DNA from 2 places in the Streptomyces sp. NPDC013157 genome. Region 2 is predicted to be linked to the other one. Evidence: riboswitches for the same ligand, from Rfam matches in the RefSeq annotation. Region 2 holds a riboswitch; the other holds the start of a gene.
What was found. A riboswitch is a leader RNA that binds a small molecule or an ion and turns the genes downstream of it on or off. The one in region 2 is predicted to bind S-adenosylmethionine.
Positions count from the first base shown of each region.

Region 1 (4,003 bases), on a different contig from region 2:
GGAGCCGGCGGAGCGTCCGCGGGGCCAGCGCCAGGTGGTAGTCCTGGATGACCACCACCGCCCCCTGGCCCGCCTCCTGCGCCAGCGCTTGCGCGAAGGCGCGGTTGTAGGCCTGGTACGAACCCCACTGCCGCCGGAACTCCGCGTCGAAGACCGGCTCCAGCGGGGTCTGGTAGAGCATGTGGTGGACGAACCAGAGGACCGAGTTCGCGATGCCGTTGTACGCGTCGGCGAAGACGTCCGCGTCGATGTCGAGCATCCGGACCTGCTGCCCGCCGGTCTCCCCGGCCGGCAGCCTGCCGCCCTCGGCCCGCCGCACCGCCTCCCGGTCACCGTCGCCCAGTGCCGCGCACACCCACACCGCGTTCGCGTCCGGCCCGATGGCCGACAGCCCTGAGACCAGCCCGCCGCCGCCCCGTTTGGCGTGCAGCGAACCGTCTTCGCGCAGCTCGTACGAGACCGGGCCGCGGTTCGAGGCGACCAGCACCTCGGCACCGCCGGTGGAAGCCATGGGGGAAGCCATACGCCACAACCTAGCCCGGCCCGTAAACGCTCAAACGTACGGCCGCGCCCGACGCGCCGCCGTATACGGCCGTACGGCGAAGTCACGCCACCTTGCGCTCGGCGTACTCCGTGATCTCCACCATCGGCGGCCGTTCCTCCGTGTCCACCGAGTACGTGCGCGGTTCGAAGCCGTCCTCGCCCCGTTCGAACTGGGTGAGGGAGGGGCGGATCAGGTGGCCGCGGGCCAGCCGGAGCTGGGCCGTGCGGTAGATCGCGGCGGACATCCGGCCGAGGGCCTGGCCGTCCTGGTGGCGGTGCTTGCGGACGCCGACGTCGACCTGGGCGAGGGCGTCGAGGCCGACCAGGTGCAGGGCGTCGACCAGCATGCCGAGCTCCACGCCGTAGCCGACCGGGAAGGGGAGCTGCTCCAGCAGCGAGCGGCGGGCCGCGTACTCGCCGCCGAGCGGCTGGACGAAGCCGGCCAGCTGGGGCCAGTGCATGTTCAGCAGCGGACGGGCCATCAGCTCGGTGACCCGGCCGCCCTGTCCGGCGGCGCCGCCGAGCGGGCGGTCGTACATCGCCTTGACCAGGTCGACGTCCGGGTCGGTGAGGAGCGGGCCGACGATGCCGGTGACGAAGTCGGAGGAGAACTCCCGCAGGTCGGCGTCGACGAAGCAGACGATGTCCCCGGTGGTGACCAGGAGGGAGCGCCAGAGGACCTCGCCCTTGCCGGGTACGGCGGGGATGCGGGGCAGGATCGCGTCGCGGTGCACGACGCGGGCGCCGGCCGCCGCGGCGACGGCCGCCGTGCGGTCGGTGGAGCCGGAGTCGACGACCACGATCTCGTCGACGAGCGGCACCTGCTGCATGAGGTCGTGGCGGATGATCGCGACGATGTCGCCGACGGTCTCCTCCTCGTTGAGCGCGGGCAGCACGACGCTGACCGTCTGCCCGGAGGACCGTTTGGCGGCCATGATCCGGTGCAGCGGACGATCGGATACGGACCAGGAGCGGGTGGCCAGCCAGCGCTCGACTTCTTCCAGCACGGTCAGCGGCTCCTCACTGTCACGGCCACACGACGACGTGTGATCCATCTCGCGTTACGGACGACTCTCTCAACTGTCCTGGCCTTCGGTTACAGTCTTGAACAACGCCGATGACCATCGCATGTCCTGGGGTCACCCGGCGTCGACAACCGCATACCGCTCATCCAGAGGGGCAGAGGGATACGGCCCGTTGAAGCCCCGGCAACCCTCCAGTCGGTTCTCGTAGATCGCCGATCAGTGTCGATCGTCCGCGAGGCTCCCGGCTAGGGAAGGTGCCAAATCCGTCTCACGGCGAGATGCGTCGTGAGGAAGATGAGGAGAAAGGGCCTCGCCTCACATGGCTGTGCAGACTGTTGCAAGCACCACGGATTCCACCGTCGACCTCGGCCCCGCCGCAGCCCTCAGCTGCCGCGAGTGCGGTCACCGCGTGCCGCTCGGCCCGGTGTTCGCCTGCGAGGAGTGTTTCGGCCCGCTGGAGATCGCGTACGACTTCTCGGCGTACGACACCGAGGAGCTGCGGAAGCGGATCGAAGCGGGTCCCGCGAACATCTGGCGCTACGCGCCACTGCTGCCCGTCCCCGCGGACGTGGCGACCAAGCCGAACATCAACCCCGGCTGGACCAAGCTCGTCAAGGCCGACAACCTGGCCCGTGAGCTCGGGGTGACCGGCGGGCTGTACGTGAAGGACGACTCCGGCAACCCGACGCACTCCTTCAAGGACCGCGTCGTCGCCCAGGCCGTCGAGGCCGCCCGCGCCTTCGGCTACACCACCCTCTCCTGCTCCTCCACCGGCAACCTGGCCGGCGCGGTCGGCGCCGCCGCCGCCCGGGCCGGCTTCCGCTCCTGCGTGTTCATCCCGCACGACCTGGAGCAGGGCAAGGTCGTCATGGCCGCGATCTACGGCGGCGAGCTCGTCGGCATCGAGGGCAACTACGACGACGTGAACCGTTTCTGCTCCGAGCTGATCGGCGACTCGGCCGGCGAGGGCTGGGGCTTCGTCAACGTCAACCTGCGGCCGTACTACGCGGAGGGCTCCAAGACCCTGGCGTACGAGATCTGCGAGCAGCTCGGCTGGGAGATCCCGGACCAGCTGGTCATCCCGATCGCCTCCGGCTCGCAGCTCACGAAGATCGACAAGGGTCTGCAGGAGCTGATCAAGCTCGGGCTCGTCGAGGACAAGCCGTACAAGATCTTCGGTGCCCAGGCCGAGGGGTGCTCGCCGGTGTCGGTGGCCTACAAGGAGGGCCACGATGTGGTCCGCCCGCAGAAGCCGAACACCATCGCCAAGTCCCTCGCCATCGGCAACCCGGCCGACGGGCCGTACGTCCTCGACATCGCGCGGCGCACCGGCGGCGCGGTGGAGGACGTCACCGACGAGCAGGTCGTCGACGCCATCAAGCTGCTCGCGCGGACCGAGGGAATCTTTGCGGAAACCGCCGGCGGGGTGACGGTTGGAGTCACCAAAAAGCTCATTGAGAATGGGTTGATTGATCCGGCGAAGTCGGTCGTTGTACTCAACACTGGTGATGGGCTGAAGACGCTGGACGCAGTGGCGGGGACTGGACTCACCGCGACCATTCGCCCGAATCTGGAGTCTTTCCGCGAGGCCGGGCTCGCCTGAGTCCCCCGAGAAATAGGGCGTTGCCCAGACCGGAGGTAAAAACGTGAGCGTCACCGTTCGCATCCCCACCATCCTGCGCACCTACACCGGTGGTCAGGCCGAAGTCGCCGCCGAGGGCGCCACTCTCGGCGAGGTCATCTCGGACCTGGAGAAGAACCACACCGGGATCTCCGCGCGGGTTCTCGACGACCAGGGCAAGCTGCGCCGGTTCGTCAACGTGTACGTCAATGACGACGACGTCCGCTTCGAGCAGGGCCTGGAGACCGCCACCCCGGACGGGGCCGGCGTCTCCATCATCCCGGCCGTCGCGGGCGGCTGACCTGCCGACCTGCTTGACAGGCTGATCGAATGACCGAACATTACCTTCGGTAACGCCGATCACCGACTGTTCATCTGATTGCCCCCTCCGTGAGAGAAGCGGAGGGGGCAATTCTGTGTGGTTGAGCGCGGTAGAGTTGGGGAACACGGTCCCGATCTCCAGGTCGGGAGCCCCGTATTCGATACCGCGAGCCCGACAAGAAGTAGCCAAAGTGTGCGGGTTATATGCGGCTTTTGTGGCCTTTATGGGGTCCGACTTGCCCTGAATTCGGCCGAATTCTTGCTACATTCCGGACCCCTTCCGTCCAGAATTCTCGTCCGATTGACCTGTTGCAGACGGCAGTTGGACAGATACATTCAGCCGCGGTCGACGCGTTCCGGCGCACGCCCCCAACCAATGGGGGGTGAGGTCTGACCCGGATCCGCGAAGTGTGGATCTGTGCAAGGGCCAGTAATAGGGGAGTTAGGCATGGCTCAGGGCACCGTCAAGTGGTTCAACGCGGAGAAGGGGTAC
Region 1 covers NZ_JBIBAK010000009.1:227,065-231,067, reverse strand. The annotation lists gene ACFY6U_RS26625 (trehalose-6-phosphate synthase) at 1-511, opposite strand, end outside; gene ACFY6U_RS26620 (glucosyl-3-phosphoglycerate synthase) at 606-1,550, opposite strand; SAM riboswitch class I at 1,708-1,869, shown strand; gene thrC (threonine synthase) at 1,888-3,171, shown strand; gene ACFY6U_RS26610 (ubiquitin-like small modifier protein 1) at 3,215-3,490, shown strand; gene ACFY6U_RS26605 (cold-shock protein) at 3,959-4,003, shown strand, end outside.
Region 1: linked by a shared signal. The riboswitch ahead of thrC (threonine synthase) and the one ahead of ACFY6U_RS07600 (putative leader peptide) in region 2 are both predicted to bind S-adenosylmethionine.

Region 2 (4,003 bases):
AGCTGGACGCGGCTGCCGGAGTCGAATTCGAGATCGTGCACCTTCTTCGAGACGCCGAGCTGGGTCTGGAGCTCCACCACCGGCACGTTGTACGCGTTCTGCACGATCAGCTGCTGCGCCTCCGCCACCAGCTGCTCGCGCTTCGCGGGGTCCGTGGTCGCGGCCTGCGCGGACAGTGCCGTGTCCAGCGAACTGGCGGGCAGGTGGTAGAAGTTGCCCAGCTGGGAGGAGAAGGAGCTGCGCAGGATGTCCGGGTCGGCGCGGGTCACGTTCCCCCACACCACGTCGAAGTCACCCGACTGGAGCGTGGTGGCGAACTGGGTGACCGGGAGCTGCTTGAGCACCACGTCGATCCCGACGGCCTTGAGCTGCTGCTGGACGAGTTCCAGCGCGGGCTGGTTGGTGGCCGCGTTGGGGAACCAGCTGATGGTCAGGGTCAGCTTCTTGCCGTCCTTGGCGCGGATGCCGTCGCCGGCCGCCTTCCAACCGGCGGCATCCAGCAGCGACTTCGCCTTGGCCGTGTCGAGTGCGAGGTCCGAGGAGAGATCGGTGTAGTCGGGCGTGGTGTGCGCCAGGATGCTGGTCGCCGGCCGGGTGCCGGTCGGGAAGACCGTGTCGGCGATCTGATTCCGGTCGATGGCGGCCGAGATCGCCTGACGGACCTTCGCGTCCTTCAGCAGGGGCCGGGAGTTGTTCAGCCCGAGACCGAACACCACACCGGGGTTGGCCCGGCTCTGGAGGGTGACCTGGCCGCCCTTGAGGGCCGCCTCGTTGGCCTTGCCGACGCTGCTGATCGCGTCCACCTGCCCGGACTGGAGACTGCCGGCCCGCACCCCTGCCTCGGGCACGACCTTGAACACCAGCTTGTCCAGGTAGGCCTCGCCCTTCTTCGACCACAGCGAGGAACCCCAGTCGTACCCGGTGCGCCTGTCCAGGGTGATCGACTGGTTCTGCACGTACTGCTTGAGCACGAACGGCCCGGACCCGACCACCCCGTCGCTGCACTTCTGCTGCGGGCTCTTCTTGACGCTCGCCGAGGACTCGATCCCCAGCGAGTGGGTCGAAGTCGCCTGGAGGAACTGGGCGTTGGGCTGCTTGAAGGACACCTTGACGGTGAGCGGGGCGACCACCGTGGTGCTCTTGACGCCGCTGAGATAGCCCTCGGCGAGGGTGCCCAGGGCGCCGAGGTTCGGCACCGCGTCGAAGTTGTCCTTGACCACCTGCGCGGTCAGCTTCGAGCCGTCGCTGAAGGTGACGCCCGACCGCAGGTGGAACGTGAACGTCGTCGCGTCGGCGCTGATGTCCCAGCTCTTGGCGAGCCATGGCACGATCTTGCCGGTCTTCGGGTCCTGGTCGGTGAGGGAGTCCACGATCTGGCGCACCGAGTAGATGGTGTCGTTGCTGCCGACCTGCTGCGGGTCCACGCAGCCGGCGTCGGATCCCACCGCGAAGGTCAGGGTGCCGCCGGACTTCGCCTGGCCGCTTCCGCCGCCGGAGCCGTCGTCGCCCGAACCGCACGCGGTCAGCAGGACGCTGGTGGTCAGGAGCGCGGCCAGGGGCGCCCATCGGGAAGGTCTGAAATCCGGAAGTGCAGTCACGGAGGGCTTTCTCCTACTCGTGTCACCGGGGCACGACCGCGCACGGATGTGCGCAGGCATGACGGTGTGTGCGGCCCGGGCGGATCGACTCCGGCCGGGGATGCGCTGTGCAGACAGGGAGTTGGCATGCGGACGACACCGGGAACCGGTGGCGAGCGGGAAGGGCGGCGCGCAGGGGCCGGGGCCGGTGACGGACGTCAGCCGGCGGCGGCCGGGCCGGTCAGGCCCGACAGAGGCAGCTGGTCGAGCGCTTCAGATCGATGTGGCGCCGGCGCGAGAGCCGGGAGTACGCCGTGGCGTCGGTGAGGGAGGCAGCAGAGTCGTCGCTGTGCCGCATGCCGAACCTCCCCGTCTCCGGCCCCGGTCACGGGGCCACGCGCTTGCGGGAGTCATCGGTGACCCCGCCGGGCTTTCACCTGGAGCACCCCACCGCGCGGGAGGGTTGCCGGTCAGCGAGCCAGGGCTTGACGCTGACACTCAATGCCGTTGGTGATGCTACGGATCGATTTTGTCGTACGTCAATGCCGCAATGTGACGCCCTGTTCGGGAGAACGGGGTCGTCTCACGTGCCGGGACGGATGGTGGACGCACCTTGTTCCGTGTGCTTTGATCCGGCCATGGAGACCGCAGGTCAGGCACGCACGCTGCTGCTCGACCCGTTCTGGTCGGGCCTCCGCGCCGACCAGTTCGACCAGACCTGTCGCTGACCACTCGCTCCCCGTCGCATCCGCCTCCGCCGCGCCGCGCCCTCACCTGGCTCCGGACCGGCGTCGCAGGCATCCCCCGACGCGCCCGCGTCCAGCCCCCGCCCGCTCGGAAAGAGCCGCATGGTCGTCAACAGCACTGCCACCGGGAGATCACGGACGTCGTCGACACCGCCCGCGCGCTGTGGGACTCCTGGGAGGACGACGCGGTCGTCAAGGACGTCGCCACCGGCCGCTTCCCGGACCCGGTCCGCGTGCACCACATCGATTTCGAGGGCGCCGGCTTCTCGGTGAAGGGCCCCCTGATCACCCCCCGCCCACCGCAGGGACAGCTCGTCGTCCTCGCTCCGGACGCGCTGGACATCGACGAGCGCGCCGACGTGGTCCTGGTGGCCCGCCCACGCCCGCCGACATCGCCGCCCGCGCCGCCACCGCCCGGGAGGCCGGTGCACCCCTGGTCTTCGCGGAGGCGGAGGTGGTGCTCGACACGGCAGTCCCGGCCGCCGACCGGCTGGCCGGACTGGACAGCCTGGCCGCCTGGCCTCGGACCGGCCGGCTGCGCCACGTCGGCTCCCCGGAGGCGCTGACCGAGCTCCTGGCCGAACTCGTGCGGTTCGTCGACGGCGTACGGCTGCACCCGGCCGTCCTCGCCGACGACCTGCCGGTGCTGACCGACCGGGTGCTGCCCGCCCTGGTCACCGCGGGACTCCACCGACCGTCCCGCCCCGGCGACACCCTGCGCACCACGCTCGGCCTGCCCCGCCCCGCCAACCGTTTCGCCGCCACGACGGTGTCGATCAGGCAGTTGGTGCTGGAGGTGGCACCGGGACACCCCGCGTTCGTCGGCACGCCGTCGGCCGTCGCCGACGAGTGGACCCGCTACGTCACCACCCGTGCCGTCGACGGTTTCAACCTCCTGCCGCACCTGCTCCCGTCATCGGTCACCGACGTCGTCGACAAGCTCGTTCCGGAGCTGCAGGCCCGCGGGGTCTACCGCACCGAGTACCGGGGCACGACCCTGCGCGAACACCTGGACCTGCCTCCGCTCACCGGGGCCCAGGCCGACTGAGCGAACGGAGGAGACGGGCCGGGGCCGAGGCGCCACCCCCGGCCGCCGCTGTCCAGCCGCAGTGGCCGTGCCCCGCGCCGTCAGCCGCTCTCGGCCGGTGCCGGTGCCGCGCGCAGCCGGAAGCCGGCTTCGTACCGTCGGAGAAGGTGACACCCTTGCACAGGGTGACCACCCAGGGCGACGCAACGGTCTCTTCCCGGAACACGCCACCCGCTACGCCCACGTCAACGTGTGGCCGCCGCGGGAACCCGGCCTGCGCGCCGCGACCCGGCGCGTGCTGGACGTACCCGCGGAGACCTTCCCGCTCGGCGACGACGTCCACACGACCACGTCGTCAACAACTACCCCAAGTGGCCGTACGACGACGCGTCCGACGACGAGAAGCTCCTCCTGGACCTCCGTACCGATCCGGCCCGACGCCCTCCAGGTGTTCACCGGCACCCTGCTGACCAACTGGACGGTGGGCAGGCTGCGCCCCGGACGGCACCGCGTGGTGGCCGGCGGCACGGCGACGCGCTATTCCTCCGCGGTGTTCGTCCACTCGAGCCTGGACACGGTCGTGGCACCCCTGTCGGCCTTCGCAGACCCGGACGGCTCCGACTTCGAACCCGTGTCGGTGTGGGAGCGTGCCC
Region 2 covers NZ_JBIBAK010000002.1:492,517-496,519, reverse strand. The annotation lists gene ACFY6U_RS07605 (ABC transporter substrate-binding protein) at 1-1,598, opposite strand, end outside; gene ACFY6U_RS07600 (putative leader peptide) at 1,819-1,935, opposite strand; SAM riboswitch class IV at 1,970-2,083, opposite strand; gene ACFY6U_RS07595 (hypothetical protein) at 2,781-3,371, shown strand; partial or broken gene ACFY6U_RS07590 (2OG-Fe(II) oxygenase family protein) at 3,433-3,900, shown strand.